Regions from separate parts of the Streptomyces sp. NBC_00316 genome, predicted to be linked through region 1. Evidence: riboswitches for the same ligand, from Rfam matches in the RefSeq annotation. Region 1 holds a riboswitch; each other region holds the start of a gene.
What was found. Region 1 has a riboswitch for cyclic di-AMP ahead of OG878_RS33625 (C40 family peptidase). Riboswitches for the same ligand answer to the same signal wherever they lie in the genome.
Positions count from the first base shown of each region.

Region 2: it holds a riboswitch for cyclic di-AMP, as region 1 does, so the genes downstream of both, OG878_RS16450 (C40 family peptidase) here and OG878_RS33625 (C40 family peptidase) in region 1, are expected to answer to the same signal.
Region 3: it holds a riboswitch for cyclic di-AMP, as region 1 does, so the genes downstream of both, OG878_RS21245 (M23 family metallopeptidase) here and OG878_RS33625 (C40 family peptidase) in region 1, are expected to answer to the same signal.

Region 1 is NZ_CP108023.1:7,537,422-7,541,001, forward strand. Features, by position in the region: gene OG878_RS33610 (DUF397 domain-containing protein) at 1-22, opposite strand, end outside; gene OG878_RS33615 (helix-turn-helix domain-containing protein) at 50-907, opposite strand; gene OG878_RS33620 (ATP-binding protein) at 1,112-1,543, shown strand; gene OG878_RS33625 (C40 family peptidase) at 1,609-2,088, opposite strand; cyclic di-AMP (ydaO/yuaA leader) riboswitch at 2,092-2,264, opposite strand; gene OG878_RS33630 (hypothetical protein) at 2,592-2,900, opposite strand; gene OG878_RS33635 (ATP-dependent Clp protease proteolytic subunit) at 2,908-3,543, opposite strand.
Region 2 is NZ_CP108023.1:3,726,451-3,730,030, forward strand. Features, by position in the region: gene pcrA (DNA helicase PcrA) at 1-1,902, opposite strand, end outside; cyclic di-AMP (ydaO/yuaA leader) riboswitch at 2,175-2,339, shown strand; gene OG878_RS16450 (C40 family peptidase) at 2,338-3,495, shown strand.
Region 3 is NZ_CP108023.1:4,776,431-4,780,010, forward strand. Features, by position in the region: gene OG878_RS21240 (PP2C family protein-serine/threonine phosphatase) at 1-1,170, shown strand, start outside; cyclic di-AMP (ydaO/yuaA leader) riboswitch at 1,441-1,593, shown strand; gene OG878_RS21245 (M23 family metallopeptidase) at 1,605-2,720, shown strand; gene OG878_RS21250 (aldo/keto reductase) at 2,897-3,580, shown strand, end outside.

The DNA of each region.
Region 1 (3,580 bases):
GCTGGGCGGGACAATCGGGCATCGGGCCCCCTCGGGCAGTCTGAGGTTCCTAACCGTCGCGGTCGATTGCGGCGATCAGGTCCAACGAGTGCTCCGGCGACAGCGCGTGTGCCTGCATCGTGGCGAAGGCCGAGCTGTACGCCTCAAGGTCTTCTTTCCGCTCCAGATAGAGGCTACTCGTCAAATGGTCGAGTACGACCACATCCAGATCAGAAGTGTGCGGAAAAGAGAAGATAACGAAAGGCCCGGTGAGCCCTACGTACCCACCCATCGAGAAGGGCAGCAACTGCAGTTTTATATGCGGTAGTTGTGACACCCGGGCCAGATGGCGCAGCTGGTCCCGCATCACCCGGCGCCCACCGACCTCGCGCCGCAGCACCGCCTCGTCGAGCACCGCGGTCAGCCGCAGCGGCGGATCGGTCCGCAGCACGCCCTGCCGGGCGAGCCGTACCTCCACCAGCGAGTCCAGCTGACCGGCGGGCAGGTCGTCCAGTGACGCACGGGTCACCGCCCGTGCATAGTCGGCGGTCTGCAACAGCCCCGGCACCACGGAGGTTTCCAGCGTGCGGGCGGTCCTGGCCTGGGACTCCAGACTGATGAAGTCCCGGTACTGGGGCGGGATGAGACCCCTGTAGGCATGCCACCAGCCGGTGCCGCCACCGCCCGCAGAGCCTGCGAGCATCTTCAGGAGCGTCCGCAACTGCGGGTCGTTCACACCGTAGGCATCCAGCAGCCGGCTCACATCGGCCGGTTTCACACTGCTGACCCCGGTCTCGATGCGGCTCACCTTCGACTGGTGCCAGCCGAGCATCCGCGCCGCGTCCCGGCTGGTCAGTCCGGAGGCATGGCGCAGACCGCGCAGCTCCTCCCCGAGCTTGCGGCGGCGCACCGCTGGTCCATGCTGCATGGGCGGCCTCCCTCCCCCTCGTGCCGAGGGGCCAGTGTGCCGCCCATGTGCGGGCTTCCGAGGCAGAGTTCACCGCATCGAGCGACAGATATATGCATATCTTGGTGGATCCCCGTCGCGGAGGGCAGCATCAATGGCACTCTGGCGCGAAGCGCATCCCGGACCGACCGCGGGTCGGTCCGGGTGGGAAAGGGACGGCTCGCCATGGCAGACCATCAAGAAGCACGTGTCACTCTGCCGAGCGAGCCGCTTTCGGTCTCCTCGGCCCGGAGATACGTGGCCGGCGTGCTCACCGACTGGGGCCTGGCCGATGACAGCGAGGTGGCCGACAGCATCCGGCTCATCGTCTCGGAGCTCGCCACCAACGCCGTCCAGCACACCTTCGGCCAGTCGCCCACGTTCACGGTGGACCTCCGGCTGGAGCGGGAGGAGCAGCTGCGCCTAGGGGTGACGGACAGCCACCCGCGCTGGCCCCAGCGACTGCCCGCCGCCGTGCGGCAGGACAACGGGCGCGGCATGGTGATCATCCGCTGTCTGGCCAAGGAGTGCGGAGGACAGCTCACGGTCACACCGACCGCAGAAGGAGGCAAGACCGTCTGGATCGAGCTTCCCTGGACCGTCCCCGTCCAGACCTGACCGCCCGGCCCGGGCCCTCGCGTCGCGTCGTGAACGGACGAGGGCCGGGCCGGCGGCACAAGGGATCAGCGGACCCGTCCGTACCAGACGCTCCTGGTCCAGATCTTCTCCAGCCGCACCACGGCACCGGACTTCGGGGAGTGCCAGATCCGGCCTTTGCCGGCGTAGATCCCCACGTGGTAGACGAAGCGGCCGTAGTGGAAAAAGACCAGGTCGCCGCGTTGCCGATGCCAGGACGAGATGTGCCGGGTCTTGTTGTACTGCTGCTGGGCCGTGCGCGGGAGCCTCTTGCCCGCCTTCTTGAACGCGTACTGCGTCAGACCCGAACAGTCGAAGCGGTGCGGGCCGGTGCCCCCGTACCGGTAGGGCGACCCCCTCTTCGACGCGGCGATCTTGAGCGCCTTCGCCGAATGAGTCACGGCCTGGGCCTGGGCCTCGGCCACGGAGCCGGGGGCGATCATGGGGCCGCCGACGGCGGCGAGCGTCAGAACCGTGGCCGTACCGGCCCGGGTGAGCAGAGACGGGACATGAACCTGCGCACTCATGCGCAACCCTTCGTCAGCCGCCTGTGAAGGATGACCTGTCGGGTTCGGGCTGGCGAAGTTGCCCGGCCGCACGCGGCGGCTTCACCCCGAGGGTCGACCGGATTCCCGGCCGACCCGTTGTGCTCGGGTCCTCCACTCCTGCCGATCCACTCCTGTCGACCAGGCATCCGGGCGGCGGCAGGACTCGGCGTCCACCCGGACCGCCCCGCCGCGGTGGCGGGGGCTTGTCGTCCCAGGGATCTTGACTCACCGACTGCCGGATTTCCGAGGTGGAAAGGCGCTGTGTGAACCTCATGACGAATGACCCGTTCGGGTGGACAGAGCCGCTTCGGGGTCTCGCCCGGTCGCCCTGATCGGTCCTGTACCAGCGGCGGAACAAGAGATTCCGCTTGCCGCCCACATCGGGAACGCAAGTTGAGCTGTCCCCCGCGCGGGGGATCTCCTACGCCGAAAGAGCGAGGAATTCTGATCGGCACGCCGGGCGTGTCGCGGAAGGGAATTGATCAACTCGTCGGGGCAGGGGGCACGGTGACCCGTTCGGCACGCCGTTCCCCGTCCAACACGCGCAGCGCCCGGGCCAATGTGGCAGCGTGGAGCTGTGCTTCACCGCGCTCGTGCATCAACGCGAGTGCGTCCCGCAGGGCGCGCGCCCGCGAGGCGAGGGCCTGCGCCGCGCGCAGCGCGCGATAGGTGTCGCTGCCGTGAGCCGGGTTGATCCGGCCCAGCTGGTCGAGGACTTCGAGGTAACAGTCGATGAACTCGCCCTCGGCGCACGTCAGTGCGGGCAGCGGCGCGAACTCCGGTGGCTGCATGGGACGTTCACCTCGCACTGTTCGGCGGGAGGAACGGCTTACGGTTCTCCAGGACGTGGTCCACCAGGCCGTACGCCTTGGCGCCCGGCGCATCCAGGATGAGATCGCGGTCGATGTCGGCGGCGATCCGCTCGGTCTCGTGGCCGGTGTGGCGGGCCAGCAGACCGGTGAGCAGCCCGCGGATGCGGTCCAGTTCCCGCGCCTCGATCTCCAGATCGGACGGCTGGCCCTGCACCGGTTCGGGAAGTGCGGGTTGCTGGAGGACCATCCTGGCTCCGGGCAGGGCGTGCCGACGGCCGGGCGTGCCCGCGGCAAGCAGCAGGGCCGCACCGGCTCCGGCCTGGCCGAGGCAGAAGGTCTGCACCTCGCACGCGAGGTACTCCATCGTGTCGTAGATCGCCGTCGTGGCGCCGAACGAGCCGCCGGGGGAGTTGATGTAGAGGGAGACGGGACGGTCGGGCGCAGCGTGTTCCAGGTACATGAACTGCGCGATCAGGTCGTTCGCGGCGGTGTCGTCGACCGTGGTGCCGAGGAAGACGATGCGCTCGGCGAGCAGCTTGGAGTACGGGTCGAGGGTGCGGGTCCCGTCGGTCGTGCGCTCGGTGAACTCGGGCAGCACATGGCGGGCGGCAGGGCGGAACATGGCGAGCCTCTCCTCCGGTGTCCGTGTCTGCGGGCAG
Region 2 (3,580 bases), 3.8 Mb from region 1:
GTGCAGTGTCATCAGCGTGATGACGCCGGAGCCGTCCGTGTCCTCGTCGGGGATCTGGTCGGAGTCGGCGACGAGTGCGACCTTCTCCAGGAATTCGGCCAGCGTGCCCGCGCCCTCCTCCTCGCCCCGCTCCTGCTCGAATTCGAGGGCGACGGCGGCGAGTTCCTGAAGGTTCTCGATGCGGGTCTCGTCCTGCGGGTCGGTGGATGCCTGGAGCTCCGCGAGATAGCCGGTCCGCTCCAGGACGGCCTCCAGCACCACTGCGGGGCCCGCGCCGGACTCCACGATCGTGCGGAGTTCCTCCATCAGCGTGTTGAACCGCTTGACGGCGTTCGCCGACCGGGCCGCCATACCGTACGCCTCGTCGACGCGGCGCAGCGCCTGCGGGAACGTGATCTTCTCGCGCAGCGACAGTGCGTCGATCATCGCCTCGGCGCGGTCGCCGATGCCGCGCTTCGGCACGTTCAGAATGCGGCGCAGCGGGACGGTGTCCTCGGGGTTGGCGAGGACTCGGAGGTAGGCCAGGACGTCCCGGACCTCCTTGCGCTCGTAGAAGCGCACGCCGCCGACGACCTTGTAGGGCAGGCCGACGCGGATGAAGATCTCCTCGAAGACGCGGGACTGCGCGTTCGTCCGGTAGAAGATGGCGACGTCTCCGGCCTTGGCGTCGCCCGCGTCGGTCAGCCGGTCGATCTCGTCGGCGACGAACTGCGCCTCGTCGTGCTCGGTGTCGGCGACGTAGCCGGTGATCCTGGCGCCCTCGCCCGCATTCGTCCAGAGGTTCTTGGGACGGCGGCTCTCGTTGCGTTCGATGACCGCGTTGGCCGCGGAGAGGATCGTCTGCGTGGAGCGGTAGTTCTGCTCCAGCAGGATCGTCGTCGCGTTCGGGTAGTCCTCCTCGAACTGGAGGATGTTGCGGATGGTCGCGCCGCGGAAGGCGTAGATCGACTGGTCCGCGTCACCCACGACACACAGCTCGGCCGGGGCGTCGGCCGGTCCGGCCGGGCCCACCAGTTCGCGTACGAGCGTGTACTGCGCGTGGTTGGTGTCCTGGTACTCGTCGACGAGGACGTGCCGGAAGCGGCGGCGGTAGTGCTCGGCGACATCGGGGAACGCCTGGAGCAGGTGGACCGTCGTCATGATGATGTCGTCGAAGTCCAGTGCGTTGGCCTCGCGCAGCCGGGACTGGTACATCGCGTAGGCCTGGGCGAGCGTCTTCTCGAAGCCGTCCGCGGCCTGACCGGCGAAGGTCTCCTCGTCGATCAGCTCGTTCTTCAGGTTCGAGACCTTCGCCGTGAACGCCTTCGGCGGGAAGCGCTTCGGGTCGAGGTCCAGATCGCGGCAGACCAGGGCCATCAGCCGCTTGGAGTCGGCGGCGTCGTAGATCGAGAAGGACGAGGTGAAGCCGAGCTTCTTCGACTCGCGGCGCAGGATCCGTACGCACGCGCTGTGGAACGTCATGACCCACATCGCGTTCGCCCGCGGTCCGACGAGCTGCTCGACGCGCTCCTTCATCTCGCCCGCGGCCTTGTTGGTGAAGGTGATCGCCAGGATCTGGCCGGGGTGCACCCCGCGCTCGGCCAGCAGATGGGCGATGCGGTGGGTGAGCACCCGGGTCTTGCCGGAGCCGGCTCCGGCGACGATGAGCAGCGGTGACCCCGCATGCACGACGGCGGCGCGCTGCTCGGTGTTCAGCCCGTCGAGAAGGGCGGCAGCGTCGATGACGGGGCGGTGGGCGCCGTCCCGGTAGTACGCGTCCCGGGGTGGCGGGGGCGCGTCGAATACGCCCGCGAAGAGGTCCTCCGGCACCGCTTCGGGTGCGGAGTCCTCGGGGGGCGGCGGGGGCTCTTCCTCCGAGTGCTGGAGGCCGGCCAGGAAGCTGTCGTCAAAGAGGCTGCTCATCGCTTGACGAGTCTAGGCCGCCGCACCGACACCGTGCGGGCCGCATGGTGAAGCACGGTGCGTACACGGGCGGACGTGCGAGCACGTACGGAGATCGTCCGGCCACGTCCCGTAAGGGAAGGACGGGCTGCCGGGCCCGTACCGCCGCCCCGTCGCCAAGGTCACGAAAATGTATCGGGCATATCGAACATCAACCTTCACAGCAGCACCATGGGTTGGCTAGCGTGCTCCGACGGGCGGCCCGTCCTCCCTTGAGGCGATCCACGCCGAAACGGGCACCCGCGCCGAATCCGGGCTGCCTTCACGGGAGTTCGGAACCGGGGACCCATACGCACAACCGGGGTGAATCGGTCCATGTCCCCACTCGGACCGTAGGGCAGCCTTCCGTTCCGCCCGAACCCGACAGCTAACCCGGTAGGCGGTCCACGGAAGGAGATGCCTGCCTTGGCGTCGCACCGCAAACCGCGCACCCGGGTGCGCAGCACCACCCCCGCTGTCGGACTCACGACGGCCGCTCTGGCAGGTGTGACCCTGCTGTCCACACAGAGCGCCACGGCCGCCCCGGCCTCGCCGAAGCCCAGCATCGAGGATGTGCAGAAGAAGGTCGACGACCTCTACCGGCAGGCGGGCACCGCGACCCAGAAGTACAACCAGGCGAAGGAGGCCTCCACCGCACAGCGGGGCAAGGTCGACGCCCTGCTGGACGATGTGGCCAGGCGTGCCGACAAGCTGAACGAAGCCCGCAGGGAACTCGGCAACTACGCGGCTGCGCAGTACCGCACCGGCTCCATCGCGCCGACCGCCACCTTCTTCCTGGCCGACGACCCGCAGTCGTACTTCGACCAGAACCAGCTGATGGACCGGATGGCGGGCCGGCAGCAGAAGGCCGTCACGGACTTCCGTACGCAGCAGGCCGCGGCGTCGAAGAAGCGGGCGGAGGCGGTGACGAGCCTGGAGGCGCTCACCGAGTCGCAGGACACCTTGCGGACCAGCAAGGAGAACGTCCAGAAGAAGCTGGGCGAGGCGCGCGCGATGCTGTCGAAGCTGACGGCCGAGGAGAAGGCGCGGCTCGCGGCGCTGGAGCGCAAGAAGGAGGCGGAGGCCAAGCGCAAGGCGGAGGAACTCGCCCGTCAGCAGGCCGAGGCGAAGCGCAAGGCGGACGAGGCGGCGCAGCAGGCCGCATCCGGCAGCGGCACGGGGACGAGCACCGGGACCGGTTCGGGCAGCAGCACCACCACGACGACGACGAAGGGGGAGAAGGCCCTCGCCTTCGCCCGCTCCCAGATGGGCAAGCCGTACGTCTGGGGTGCCACCGGCCCCTCCTCGTACGACTGCTCGGGACTGACCCAGGCCGCCTGGAAGGCCGCGGGCGTCGACATACCGCGCACCACCTGGGACCAGGTCGAGATCGGCACCCGGATCGCGACGGCGGATCTGCAGCCGGGCGACCTCGTCTTCTTCTACGACGACATCAGCCACGTCGGCATCTACGAGGGGGACGGCATGATGGTCCACGCCCCGAAGCCGGGGGCGAACGTCCGCGAGGAGTCGATCTACTACATGCCGATCTACGGCAGCGTGCGGCCCGCCTAGCACGCTCCCCGCAGCGCGGATCCATGCGCTTCATGCGACGAGCCCCTTCGGAAGGATCCGCAGGGGCTCGTCCGTCGGCCGGGAG
Region 3 (3,580 bases), 2.8 Mb from region 1:
AGGCCGAGCGGTGCGCGGGCCCTGGGCGACGGCTGGGCCTGGCAGTTCGTCCGCACGCTGCCGGTCCTGATGATCGTCGGCGGGCTGCTGTTCGACTACTTCACGCCGCCGGCCTTCACCGCCGTGCCGCTGTTCGTGGCGGCCCCGTTGATCGCCGCCCCGTTCGTCTCGCTGGCCGGCACCGTCCGTACCGGCGCGGCCGCGGTCCTCGCCATCGTCGCGCTGCGGACGGCCAGTGGCACGCTGATGCACGTCGTGCCGGTCATCGAGTTCTTCACCGTGCTCACGGTCTCGATCCTCGCCGTCGTCATCAACGGGGTGGTACGGCACAGCAATGAGCAGCTGGCCTCGGCGCGGTTCATCGCGGAGACCGCCATGCGGGCCGTGCTGCCGGCCCCCATGGACCGGATCGGGGGGCTCCGCGTCGCGGCGCGGTACGAGGCGGCCCAGGCGGACGAGTACGTCGGCGGCGACCTGTTCGCCGTGGCCGAGAGTCCGCACGGGGTGCGGCTCGTGGTCGGGGACGTGCGCGGCAAGGGGCTCCAGGCGGTCGAGGCGGTGGCCGTGATCATCGGTGCGTTCCGGGAGGCCGCCGAGCAGGAGGACTCGCTGGAGTGCGTGGCGCAGCGGCTGGAACGGGCGCTGGCGCGGGAGGGGGCGCGGCAGCGCGGTATCGATCCGGTCGAGGGGTTCGTGACCGCCGTGCTCGCCGAGATCCCGCCCGGCGCGGCCGAGGTGCGGATCGTCAACCGCGGCCACCCCGAGCCCATTCTGATCCACCCCGACGGCACACTGGACGTGCTGGTGCCGTCGGTGCCCGCGCTGCCGCTCGGCATGGACCTGGGGGTGTGGCCGGACCGGGCCGACGTATGGGGTCTGGCCGCCGGTGCGACGCTGCTCGCCTTCACGGACGGGCTCTCCGAGGCCCGAGACCCGCAAGGGGTCTTCTACGATCCGGCGGCCCGGCTGCGCGGCCGGATCTTTCCCGGGCCCGAGGAGCTGCTGTCCGCGCTCTCCGACGACGTGCGGCTGCACACCGGTGGCAAGTCCACCGACGACATGGCGCTGCTCGCTGTCGAGCGCCCCGCGGAGGGGCAGCCGGAGCGGCGGACGACGGTGAAGATCGTGGGACGTGATGCGCGTGCGAGCGAAGGAAATCCGAGCCGGTGAGAAGACTCGGCCGAGCCGGTGAGAGGGCTGTGCGGGCCGATGCCACTGTCCGTGACCGAAGGACGCCGCTCCGCATAACATTTGACGCAACGTCAGAAACCGGGTAATGACTGAGAGGCGATCAACTCGCCCGATTCCGCCCGATTGTGTCCCGTAAAGTCCAGGCCAAGGCCGTCAACGATCAGTGGGAACGGCTTGGAATCGGGCCCGTGTGTCTATTAACGTTCGATAACGCAGCGCGGTTGTCCCAGCCGTCGTCAGTGGCGGCACCGTGCGCGAGCGCCGAATTCCGCAAGGGAACCGGGGAACCACCTACATGGGGTGAATCGGACACCTGTGTCTCGTGAGAGGCAGAGGGATCCGTAGGAGACCTTCCTGCTCCGAACCCGTCAGCTAACCCGGTAGGCGAGAAGGAAGGAAAGGAGTGCGCCCCCGTGGCGTCCAACAAGCCTGCCCCCGAAGCCCCCTCCCGGTTCGGCTCCGACTTCGCGAGCGAGTACGGAAACGACCGGAGAACCGAATTCGGCGCCGAGTTCACCACTGACCTCGCGGCCGACGGCTTCGGTGAGAGTGACCGGTCCTGGGAGGAATGGAATCCCACCGAGGAGTCCGTCCGCCCCGTGCGCGGCAGGCATCGCGTCGCCAAGCAGCGCAACGGACTCGCCCGCAGCTCCACGGTGCTCGGAGTCGGCGTCATCGCGGCCGTCGGCGCGGGTGGCATGGCCACCGCGCAGAGCAAGCCGCCGGTCTCCATCTCCCTTCCCGACTCCCTCGCGGACAACCTCCCCGATGCCAAGTCCCTTCCCGGCGTAGGCAGTCTGTTCGCCGACGACTCCGTCGACCAGGCGAAGGCCGCAGACTCCGCGGCCCCGCTCACCAGCGCCGGCATCACCACCGCCGAGGCCGAGCAGGGCGCCACCGACGCCGGCGAGGCACTGCGCGCCCGCATCCTCCAGCAGGCCGAGCAGCAGCAGAACGCCGCCGACGCGGAGGCCAAGGCCGCCGAGGAGAAGGCCGCTGCCGAGAAGGCCGCCGCCGAGGCCAAGGCGAAGCAGGACGCCGCGGAGGCCAAGGCCGCCGCCGAGAAGAAGAAGGCGGAGGAAGCCGCGAAGGCGAAGGCCGAGGCCGAACGGATCGCCAAGCTCGCCGCCTCCTACACCATCCCCACCTCCTCGTACACGATCACCTCGACCTTCGGTGAAGCCGGTTCGATGTGGTCCTCCGGCTACCACACCGGCCTCGATTTCGCGGCGCCCACCGGCACCCCGATCAAGGCCGTCCACACCGGCACCATCAAGTCGGCGGGCTGGTCCGGCTCGTACGGCTACCGCACGGTCCTGGAGCTGGAGGACGGTACGGAGCTGTGGTTCTGCCACCAGTCGTCGATCGACGTCACCGTCGGCCAGAAGGTCACCACCGGTGACACCATCGGCCGCGTCGGCGCCACCGGCAATGTCACCGGGCCCCACCTCCACCTGGAGGTCCACACCCCGGCCGGGACCGGCATCGACCCGATGACCTGGCTGCGCGACAAGGGCCTCACCGTCTGAGCCCGCGCCGGTTCCCCGGCACCCGAACCCCGGCAGTCCTGACGCTCACCCCCCGACGTCAGGGCTGCCGGTCCGGTTTTCGCGGGTCCCGGCGCCTCGCCCTCGCGGGCGGGATGCCGGCTGTGTACATGCCCTCTGCATGGAATAGCGGGCGCGGTGGAATTCGTTGATCCACTATGACTTCTTTCCGTAAGCTCGGCTCTTCCGACCTTCAGGTCTTCCCGCTCGCCCTCGGTGGCAACGTCTTCGGCTGGACCGCCGACGAGGCGCAGTCGTTCGCCGTGCTCGACGCCTACGCCGCGGCGGGCGGCAACTTCATCGACACCGCCGACGCGTACTCCGCCTGGGTCCCGGGCAACGAGGGCGGCGAGTCGGAGACGATCATCGGCAAGTGGCTCGCCGCCCGCGGCAACCGCTCCGACGTCGTCGTCGCCACCAAGGTGGGCTCCCACCCCGCATACAAGGGACTCTCCGCCACGACCATCAAGGCCGCGGCCGAGGAATCGCTGCGCCGGCTCGGCACCGACCACATCGACCTCTACTACACGCACTTCGACGACGAGACCGTCCCGGTCGAGGAGATCATCACCGCCCTCGACCGGCTGGTGAAGGACGGCAAGGTGCGCGCCATCGCCGCTTCCAACATCAGCCCGGAGCGGCTCCAGGCCTCCCTGGACTTCTCGGAACGCGAGGGGCTCGCCCGGTACGTCGCGCTGCAGCCGCACTACAACCTGGTCTCCCGCGACACCTACGAGGGCGAGCTCCAGGAGACGGCCGCCCGCGCCGGGCTCGCCGCCGTCCCGTACTTCGCCCTGGCTTCGGGCTTCCTCACCGGCAAGTACCGCCCGGGTGCGTCGGTG